DNA from 4 places in the Pseudomonas glycinis genome. Region 1 is predicted to be linked to each of the others. Evidence: predicted binding sites of a transcription regulator. Region 1 holds the regulator's gene; each other region holds the start of a gene.
The links. The regulator FliA, encoded in region 1, starts transcription of late flagellar genes. The targets are predictions, from matches to a motif close to CTAAAGTTTNNNNNNNNNNNGCCGNTAA.
Positions count from the first base shown of each region.

Region 1 (2,201 bases):
TGATACAGGCCGCGGTCACGGGTCTGATTGAGCTCATGGATCAGTTGCACCGCGTCGCCGAACTTGCCTTTTTCAAGGCTCTCGACCAGTTCGACCGCGTGTTTTTTCAGGGTCGATTCGAAATCGCCCTGTGATGATTCGTTATGCTCCATAGCTCCCCCGCGCATTCATCAGCCGATGCGTTCGAAAATCTTCTCGATTTTGTCTTTCAACGCTTGAGCCGTGAAAGGTTTGACCACGTAACCGTTCACACCGGCCTGAGCGGCCTCGATGATCTGCTCGCGCTTGGCTTCAGCAGTCACCATCAACACCGGGAGGTGCTTGAGTTTTTCATCGGCGCGCACGTGACGCAGCAGGTCGATACCGGTCATGCCCGGCATGTTCCAGTCCGTTACCAGAAAGTCGATGCTGCCGCTGTTGAGCACCGGAATGGCAGTGGTGCCATCGTCGGCCTCGACGGTGTTGGTGAACCCAAGATCGCGCAGCAGGTTCTTGATGATCCGCCGCATCGTTGAGAAGTCATCAACGATGAGGATTTTCATGTCTTTGTTCAATTCGACCTCCAAGCAGTCTTAAACGCGCCCAGCACCTGGACGCGCCACTTCAATCAATCGGCATAGCACTCGAAGTTTGTCTGGAGCACAACGGATCGAGACCGGCGCCGTTCATCACCGCACCAGCCTCGTTTCGCAGTGTCCCCACACTGCCTTCAGCGCGCTCGCCACTCCCCCAAACGCCCCCGCAGACGGGCCGCGCACTGGCTGTGTAACTGGCTGACCCGCGATTCACTGACGCCAAGGACTTCACCGATTTCCTTGAGGTTCAGCTCTTCGTCGTAGTACAGCGCCAACACCAGTCGCTCACGCTCCGGCAAATTGGCAATCGCGTCCGCCAGCGCCGCCTGGAAGCGTTCATCTTCCAGATCGCGTGACGGCTCCATATGAGCACTCGCGCCATCCTCGTGCAGCCCTTCGTGTTCGCCGTCCTGCAACAGGTCGTCGAAACTGAACAGGCGACTGCCCAAGGTGTCATTCAGAATCCCGTAGTAATCGTCGAGACTCAATTGGAGTTCGGCCGCAACCTCGTGATCTTTAGCGTCACGGCCGGTTTTAGCTTCAATCGAGCGAATCGCGTCGCTGACCATCCTGGTATTACGGTGAACCGAGCGTGGCGCCCAATCCCCTTTGCGCACTTCATCGAGCATCGCGCCGCGGATTCGAATGCCCGCGTACGTTTCGAAACTGGCGCCTTTGCTGGCGTCGTATTTGGTCGAGACTTCGAGCAAACCGATCATCCCGGCCTGGATCAGGTCTTCGACCTGCACGCTGGCCGGCAGGCGCGCCAGCAAGTGATAGGCAATGCGCTTGACCAGTGGCGCGTAACGCTCGATCAATTCGTATTGCGCGTCACGCGCCGACTTTTTGTAAAGATTCATGCCACTGGCGGTCATATCACAGGCCCTGCGGTTTGCTGCACGAGACGCTCGACGAAAAATTCCAGATGCCCGCGCGGGTTGGCCGGCAGCGGCCAGGTGTCGACCTTCTGGGCGATGGCCTTGAAGGCCAGCGCGCACTTGGAACGGGGAAAGGCTTCGTAGACGGCGCGCTGCTTCTGCACCGCTTTGCGCACGCTTTCGTCGTACGGCACCGCGCCGACGTATTGTAGGGCGACGTCAAGGAAGCGATCCGTGACCTTGGTCAACTTGGCGAACAGGTTGCGCCCTTCCTGCGGGCTCTGCGCCATGTTGGCCAGCACGCGGAAGCGGTTCATGCCGTAATCGCGGTTGAGCAACTTGATCAGCGCGTAAGCATCGGTGATCGAAGTCGGCTCGTCGCAGACCACCAGCAACACTTCCTGGGCGGCACGAACGAAACTGACTACCGAGTCACCAATACCCGCAGCGGTGTCGATCACCAGCACGTCGAGATTGTCGCCGATGTCGCTGAACGCCTGGATCAGGCCGGCGTGTTGCGCCGGGCTCAGGTGCACCATGCTCTGCGTGCCGGAGGCCGCCGGCACGATGCGAATCCCGCCCGGGCCCTGCAACAGCACGTCGCGCAGTTCGCAACGGCCTTCGATGACGTCGGCCAGTGTGCGCTTGGGTGTCAGCCCCAGCAGAACGTCGACGTTCGCCAGGCCCAGGTCGGCGTCCAGCAGCATGACCCGACGGCCAAGCTCTGCCAGCGCCAGCGACAAGTTCA
Region 1 is NZ_JBTYHF010000016.1:4,475-6,675, reverse strand. It holds gene ACYSTU_RS26370 (protein phosphatase CheZ) at 1-152, opposite strand, end outside; gene ACYSTU_RS26365 (chemotaxis response regulator CheY) at 171-542, opposite strand; gene fliA (RNA polymerase sigma factor FliA) at 710-1,450, opposite strand; gene fleN (flagellar synthesis regulator FleN) at 1,447-2,201, opposite strand, start outside.

Region 2 (2,201 bases), on a different contig from region 1:
CGGCGGCGACGCTGTTGGTGCGGCTGGCCTGCTGGTCGGAGTTGTACATCGACGAGTTCGAGGCAGCGACCACACGCAGGGCGACTTCGTTGACCTGGCCGGTGGCCGAGGACACTTCGCGGATCGACGTATGAATGCGTTCGACGAAGCGGTTGAACGAAGTGCCCAGCGCGCCGAATTCATCGTTGCCGTGAATCACCAGACGCTTGGTCAGGTCGCCTTCGCCTTCAGCGATGTCATGCATCGCGCGGCCCATGGTCAGCAGTGGCTGCATCAGCACGCGAATCAGCATGCCGAGCAGGCCGATGATGATCAGCACCGCGATGACCATGGCGATCAGCGCCGAGGTGCGGAATTCGCTGAGCATCGAGAACGCGGTGTCTTTATCGAGCACCAGCGCCACGTACCAGTCAGCCGATGGCACTCCGTTGACGCGAGTGAAGGAAATCAACTGGGTCTTGCCGTCGAACTCGACTTCTTTCAGGCCCGGGCTGACTTGAGGCGCGCCGTTCGGATAGGCCTCGGCGAGGGTCTTGAGCACCAGTTTGCTGTCCGGGTGAATCAGGATCTTGCCTTCGGCGCTGACGATGAACGCATGACCGTGGCCGCCGAAGTTCAGCGAGTTGATGATCGCGCTGACGCTGGTCAGATCGATGTCGGCCCCGGCCACGCCGAGCATCTGGCCCTGACGCTGCACCGGCGTCGCGACGGTGATCACCAGTTTGCCCGACGAAGCGGCAATGTACGGTTCGGTGACGATGGTCTGCTGTGCGCTATTGGCGGCTTTGTACCAGCCGCGCGCCCGTGGATCGTAGTCCGGCGCGCGGTTGCCGGCCGGCACCGAGAACATCACACCGTCAGCGCCACCGAAATAGCTGAGCTGGAAATTGCCGGTGTAGGCGGGCAGGTCAATGATGCGTTTGAGGCTGGCGGGCGCGTTGCCGTCAACGGCGACTTGCTGCGACAGCGATTGCAGCAGCTGAATGCGGCTTTCCAGCCAGGTCTGGATGTTGCTGGTGGTCAGGCTGCCCAGTTCCTGCATGGTCGCTTCGGTGCTGCTGCTCAAGGCCTGACGCTGGCGGTAGTCGTTGAAGAGGATGAAACAGGCGAACGCAACGGCCACCACAAGGGCAGCAGCCAGCAGAATCTTGTGGCTGAATTTCATGTTTCTGGTCATCGAATGAACTACCGCGAGGGGGCTGGTCAGGAAAGGGTGGCAATTTGCCATATTCGGCAGCGTTGCGCTGCTCTTATTTTCGACCGCGCCGCGCCAAAGATTAGGCGTTTGCAGGGAAAGTCGACGAAATGCTCGACGGCTTCACAAAGTTTTTGATTTACCGACAAAAGCCGGACGGGCGGCCTGATAAATAGGCGTTCGGTCACGGAACCAGATGACACTTTTCTCTTCTAAGCTTCTGGTTGGCACCATGCCATCCCCCCTCGTTCCAGGAGTTTCACCATGTCGCTGCGATCTATCGCCCTGCTGTCGTTTTGCGTGCTGTTGGCCGCATGCAGCAAGGTCAATCAGGAAAACTACTCCAAGCTCTCGGCCGGCATGGCCAAGTCCGAAGTGGAAACCCTTCTCGGCAAGCCCACTGATTGCTCGGGCGCGCTCGGTATGTCCAGCTGTACCTGGGGCGACAAGAACAGCTTTATCAGCGTGCAATACGCCGGTGACAAAGTGCTGATGTTTTCCGGCCAAGGCCTGAAGTAAACCGGGGCTTCGCGCCCACGGAGAAAAAAATGAAGCGGTTATTGCTGATCCTTTTTGCTGGCCTGGTACTGGCTGGCTGCGCCACTTCCGGCGTCGACCCGTTGGCGCCCAAGACCGTCAACAGCGTCAATCTCAAGCGTTATCAGGGCACCTGGTATGAACTGGCACGCTTGCCGATGTACTTCCAGCGCCACTGCGCGCAATCCGAAGCCCATTACACCCTCAAGCCTGACGGTAACGTCGGCGTGCTCAACCGTTGCCTGACCCCGGAGTGGCAGTGGGAAGAAGCCAAGGGCACGGCTTATCCACAAGTGCCGGGCAAGACCGACAAGCTCTGGGTCGAATTCGATAACTGGTTCTCGCGCCTGGTGCCGGGTGTGGCGAAGGGCGAGTACTGGGTGTTGTACGTCAGCGACGATTACAAGACCGCCATCGTCGGCGATCCGAGTCGCAAGTACCTGTGGCTGCTGTCACGCACGCCGACCGT
Region 2 is NZ_JBTYHF010000003.1:405,709-407,909, reverse strand. It holds gene ACYSTU_RS09420 (methyl-accepting chemotaxis protein) at 1-1,177, opposite strand, end outside; gene ACYSTU_RS09415 (hypothetical protein) at 1,460-1,714, shown strand; gene ACYSTU_RS09410 (lipocalin family protein) at 1,744-2,201, shown strand, end outside.
Region 2: ACYSTU_RS09420 (methyl-accepting chemotaxis protein) is a predicted target of FliA. The motif match lies at 1,254-1,281, and genes of this name have one in related genera.

Region 3 (2,201 bases), on a different contig from region 1:
TATTTGTAGCCCGAATACACTGCCGCACCGACCATGGTTGGCATGGCGAGGAAGAACGAGAACTCGGTGGCGGTCTTGCGTGACAGACCGAACAGCAAACCGCCAATGATCGTCGAGCCGGAACGCGAGGTGCCGGGAATCATCGCCAGGCATTGCGCGAAGCCGATTTTCAGCGCGTCGGTCCAGCGGATCTCGTCGACGGTTTCGGCGTGGACTTCATGTTGGCGCTGTTCGGCCCAGAGCATGATGATGCCGCCGATGACCAGCGCCGCCGCCACGGTGATCGGGTTGAACAGGTATTCGTGAATCAGGTCGGCAAAGATCACCCCCAGCACCACGGCGGGCAAAAAGGCGATCAGCAGGTTGGCGGTGAAACGTCGTGCGCTCGGTTGGGTCGGCAGGCCGATCACCACGTCGAGGATCTTGCGGCGAAATTCCCAGACCACCGCGAGGATCGCGCCGAGCTGGATGATGATGTTGAACGCCATGGCCCGTTCGCCGCCGAAGTTCAGCAAGTCGGCGACGATGATCTGGTGTCCGGTACTCGAAATGGGCAAAAACTCCGTCAGCCCTTCTACAACTCCTAGAATCAGTGCCTGCAAGGCGGTCCAAAGATCCATCAATCCCCCAGAGAGCGATGCGCGCGGGCATGCCCCGATAGTATTTTTTTCGTTCACTGCGTCCAGCGTAGCCGGTAAAAGCTGTAGCGATTGCGCGCGCACAGGATCCACACGAAACGGTAAAAATTCCGTGAAATATCAAAACCGGATTCAGGTTTTTGCGCGCGGGGCCGAAATCCTAACAGACAAGCCTTAATAGCGCTCCCCGCGTTAGGCGGCTCAAGTCGCGCAATCGCAAGCCCACAGCGGTGGCTGGATGCTGGCGATCGTTTATTACAAGAACAAGAATCCGGAGTGACAGCGTTATGAACAGCTTGCGCAGTGTGTCGATCAGCCGACGCTTGTGGCTCATCTTGATCGTGGCGGTGGTCATGTTGCTGACCTTGGGCGTGCTGATGCTCAAGCAGATCCACGACGACCTCTACCACGCCAAGGCGCAGAAAACCCAGCACGTAGTGCAGACCGCCAGTGGCCTGCTCACCTATTACCACGGCCTGGAAACGGCCGGCACCGTGACCAGGGATGCCGCGCAAAAGCAGGCGCTGACCGCGATCCGTGGCCTGCGCTATGACCAGAGCGACTACTTCTGGATCAACGACCTCACGCCCGTGATGGTCATGCACCCGACCAATCCCAAGCTCGAAGGCCAGAATCTTTCGGCGATCCGCGACCCGGACGGCTTTGCGGTGTTCAACGAGATGGTCGCCATTGCCAAGGCCAAAGGCGCGGGCATGGTCAATTATCGCTGGCCGAAACCGGGGGCTACTGACCCCGTTGCGAAGACCTCGTATGTGAAGCTGTTTGAGCCGTGGGGCTGGGTGATTGGTTCCGGCGTTTACGTCGACGATGTGCAGGCAGAATTCCAAGGACAAATGATCAAGGCGTCGGCGATCGGCCTGGCGATTGCGCTGATCATGGCGCTGCTGGTGATCCTGATCGCACGCAGCATCGTCCGTCCGTTGCAGGAGACCGTGAATGCCATGGCGAACATCGCCAGCGGCGAAAGCGACCTGACCCGCAGCCTCGATACCCACGGCAAGGATGAGGTCACTGAACTGGCCCATCACTTCAATGCGTTCACGGCCAAGTTGCGCCGAGTGATTGGTGATCTGCAGGTCTCGGCCAGCGCTTTGGGCCAGTCTTCCAGCGAGCTTGGCAACGATGCCTCGCAAGCGCAGCAGCGCAGTCAGCAGCAATCGCAGCAGATGGAACTGGTCGCCACGGCGATCAACGAAGTCACCTACGGCGTGCAGGACGTGGCGAAAAACGCCGAACACGCCGCCGCCGAAATGCGTGATGCCGAAGCGCAGGCGCAACAGGGCCAGATCAACATTGACGGCAGCCTGCAACAGATCGACAAGCTCTCCGGCACGATCGATCAGGCGGTGGAAGTGATCCGCACCCTGGCGGCGGAGAGCACGCAGATTGGCAGCGTGCTGGAAGTGATTCGCTCGATTGCCGAGCAGACCAATCTGCTGGCCTTGAACGCGGCGATTGAAGCGGCGCGTGCGGGTGAACAGGGTCGCGGGTTCGCCGTGGTGGCCGATGAGGTGCGCTTGCTGGCCCAGCGTACGCAGAAAT
Region 3 is NZ_JBTYHF010000007.1:257,934-260,134, reverse strand. It holds gene ACYSTU_RS18385 (undecaprenyl-diphosphate phosphatase) at 1-620, opposite strand, end outside; gene ACYSTU_RS18380 (methyl-accepting chemotaxis protein) at 926-2,201, shown strand, end outside.
Region 3: ACYSTU_RS18380 (methyl-accepting chemotaxis protein) is a predicted target of FliA. The motif match lies at 770-797, and genes of this name have one in related genera.

Region 4 (2,201 bases), on a different contig from region 1:
CGCAGTTCCTTGACGTCCTCCTTCTGCAACCACGGCGGCGGACGATTGAGCAGGCGCAGCAGCGAACCCGGCTCCAGCGCCAACAGCCGTTGCAGACGCACCAGCACGCGACGGTTGGCACCAAGTTCGGCGCGATTGGTCGACAGGCGCGAGGAGAGCAGTTCGTCTTCGACCTGATCAACACTCAGGCTGGTCTTGCGCACGATCTGCGTTAGCACCTCACCTTGATCGCGCAGTAGATGCACGAGCAATTCCGAGGGCGAGCGAAAGCACTCGCCGGCCTTTACCGACGAGCGCAATTTATCTACCGAATGCAGCGGTTGCAGGCGCGCGCTGACGATCAGTTTGCTGCGCACGCAGACCCACAGCGTCGACACGTCGGAGGAGACCATGCTGCTGAGGTTGAACACCACATCGTTGACCACCGCCAGCAGCGCCGAATCGACATGCTCGATGCGCGTCGAACGCGAACCTTCGTGCAGCGCTTCGAAAAACTCCTCGGGTAATTGCAGATGACTTTTCATCCAGCGCTCGCACGCGGCGTGGGCCAGGTTCAGGTGCAGCCAGAGAAACTCTTCGCTGTCGCCGTCGTCCTGCAAACAGCGCAAAGCCGTCGCCGAATCGATCTCGCGCCCGCGCTCTCCGGGCAGGAAGCGAAAGCCGTAGAGCAAGCCAAACAGGTCCGGGGCGCGATGGCTGATATCGAGGCTGTGGTTCATGGCGGCTCGCTGGGAGGAGGGTGTCTGGTGGGGGATTTTCAGGTTCACCTGAGCGGCATGATCGCAAGCCAACATGACCGTTTTGTGACAGTAAAGTGACTGCAAATCAACGCGTTACCGACTGTCGGAAGATTCTCAAGAAGCGCTCTGGCGCGCCGATCTCAGGTGAGTTAGGTTGCGCGCCATCGGCCCTTGGCCATGGTACGTCGACAGGGAAGTCCGGCCATTTTTCACGTCCGCTCGGGCGTGCCTCATCCCTGCTTCGAGTACCTTGCAATGCTGCAAAAATCCCTGAGAACGCAAATTCTCGCCCTGCTGAGCGGCAGTCTGCTGGCGATATTGTTGATCGCGCTGGCCTGCTTTCATTTCCTCTCCAACGGTGTGCAAAGCTATAGCCAGTTGATCGCCGGCCCGTTGCACACGTCGCAACTGATCGATGAAGCCAACCTGCAATTCAAAGTGCAGGTGCAGGAATGGAAAAACGTTCTGCTGCGCGGCAAGCAACCGGCGGATCTGGCGAAATACTGGAGCCAGTTCGAAGAGCGTCAGCGCGACGTGCAGAATATTCTCGGCGAACTGGCCGGCCAGAAAGGCATCGAGGCCAATCTCAAATCCCGCATCGACCGCTTGCGCGAAGAGCATCGCCAGTTGGGCGCGGCCTACCAGAAAGGCCGCGATGCCTACGTGGCTGCCGGTGGTGATCCGAGCGCCGGCGACGCAGCGGTCAAAGGCGTTGATCGCGCCGCCAGCGAGCAGATGAGCGCACTGGTCGCCGAGCTGCGCGAGCAGGGCACCGCGCAGTCGGCATTGATCAGCGCCAGCGCTGACCGTACCGTGTGGCTGGGCCTGTTGGTGATGCTCGCATCAGGCTTGCTGATCGGTCTGCTGAGCCTGTGGCTGGTCAGCCGCAACCTGATCGAACCGATCCGCAACCTCATCGATTACGTCACCCGCTTGAGCCGTGGCCAGTTGGCTGAACGTGTTGTCAGCGAGCGTCGCGATGAACTGGGCAACCTCGCCGCCGCAGCGAACACTCTGCGCGATTTTCTGGCGGACACCTTCACTCGTTTGCAACGCAGCGCCGGTGATCTGGACAGCGCCAGCGGCGAGTTGAACGCCATTGCCACGACCATGGCCGGCGGCACCAGCGAGCAATTCAACCGCACGGATCAAGTGGCCACGGCGATGAATGAAATGTCCGCCACAGCCCAGGAAGTCGCCCGTCACGCCGCCGATGCCGCACGTGCTGCCGACGATGCCGATCAGTCGGCGCAGCAGGGTGAAAAGGTCATGCAGACCACCATCCATTCGATCACGCAGATGCGCGGCGAGATCGCCAACACCGCCACGGTGATCCGTCGCCTGGAAACCGACAGCGGTCGTATCGGCAAGGTGCTGGAAGTGATTCGTGGCATCGCCGAACAGACCAACCTGCTGGCGCTCAACGCGGCCATCGAAGCGGCGCGGGCGGGCGAGGCCGGG
Region 4 is NZ_JBTYHF010000001.1:391,101-393,301, reverse strand. It holds gene ACYSTU_RS01765 (transporter) at 1-719, opposite strand, end outside; gene ACYSTU_RS01760 (methyl-accepting chemotaxis protein) at 996-2,201, shown strand, end outside.
Region 4: ACYSTU_RS01760 (methyl-accepting chemotaxis protein) is a predicted target of FliA. The motif match lies at 854-881, and genes of this name have one in related genera.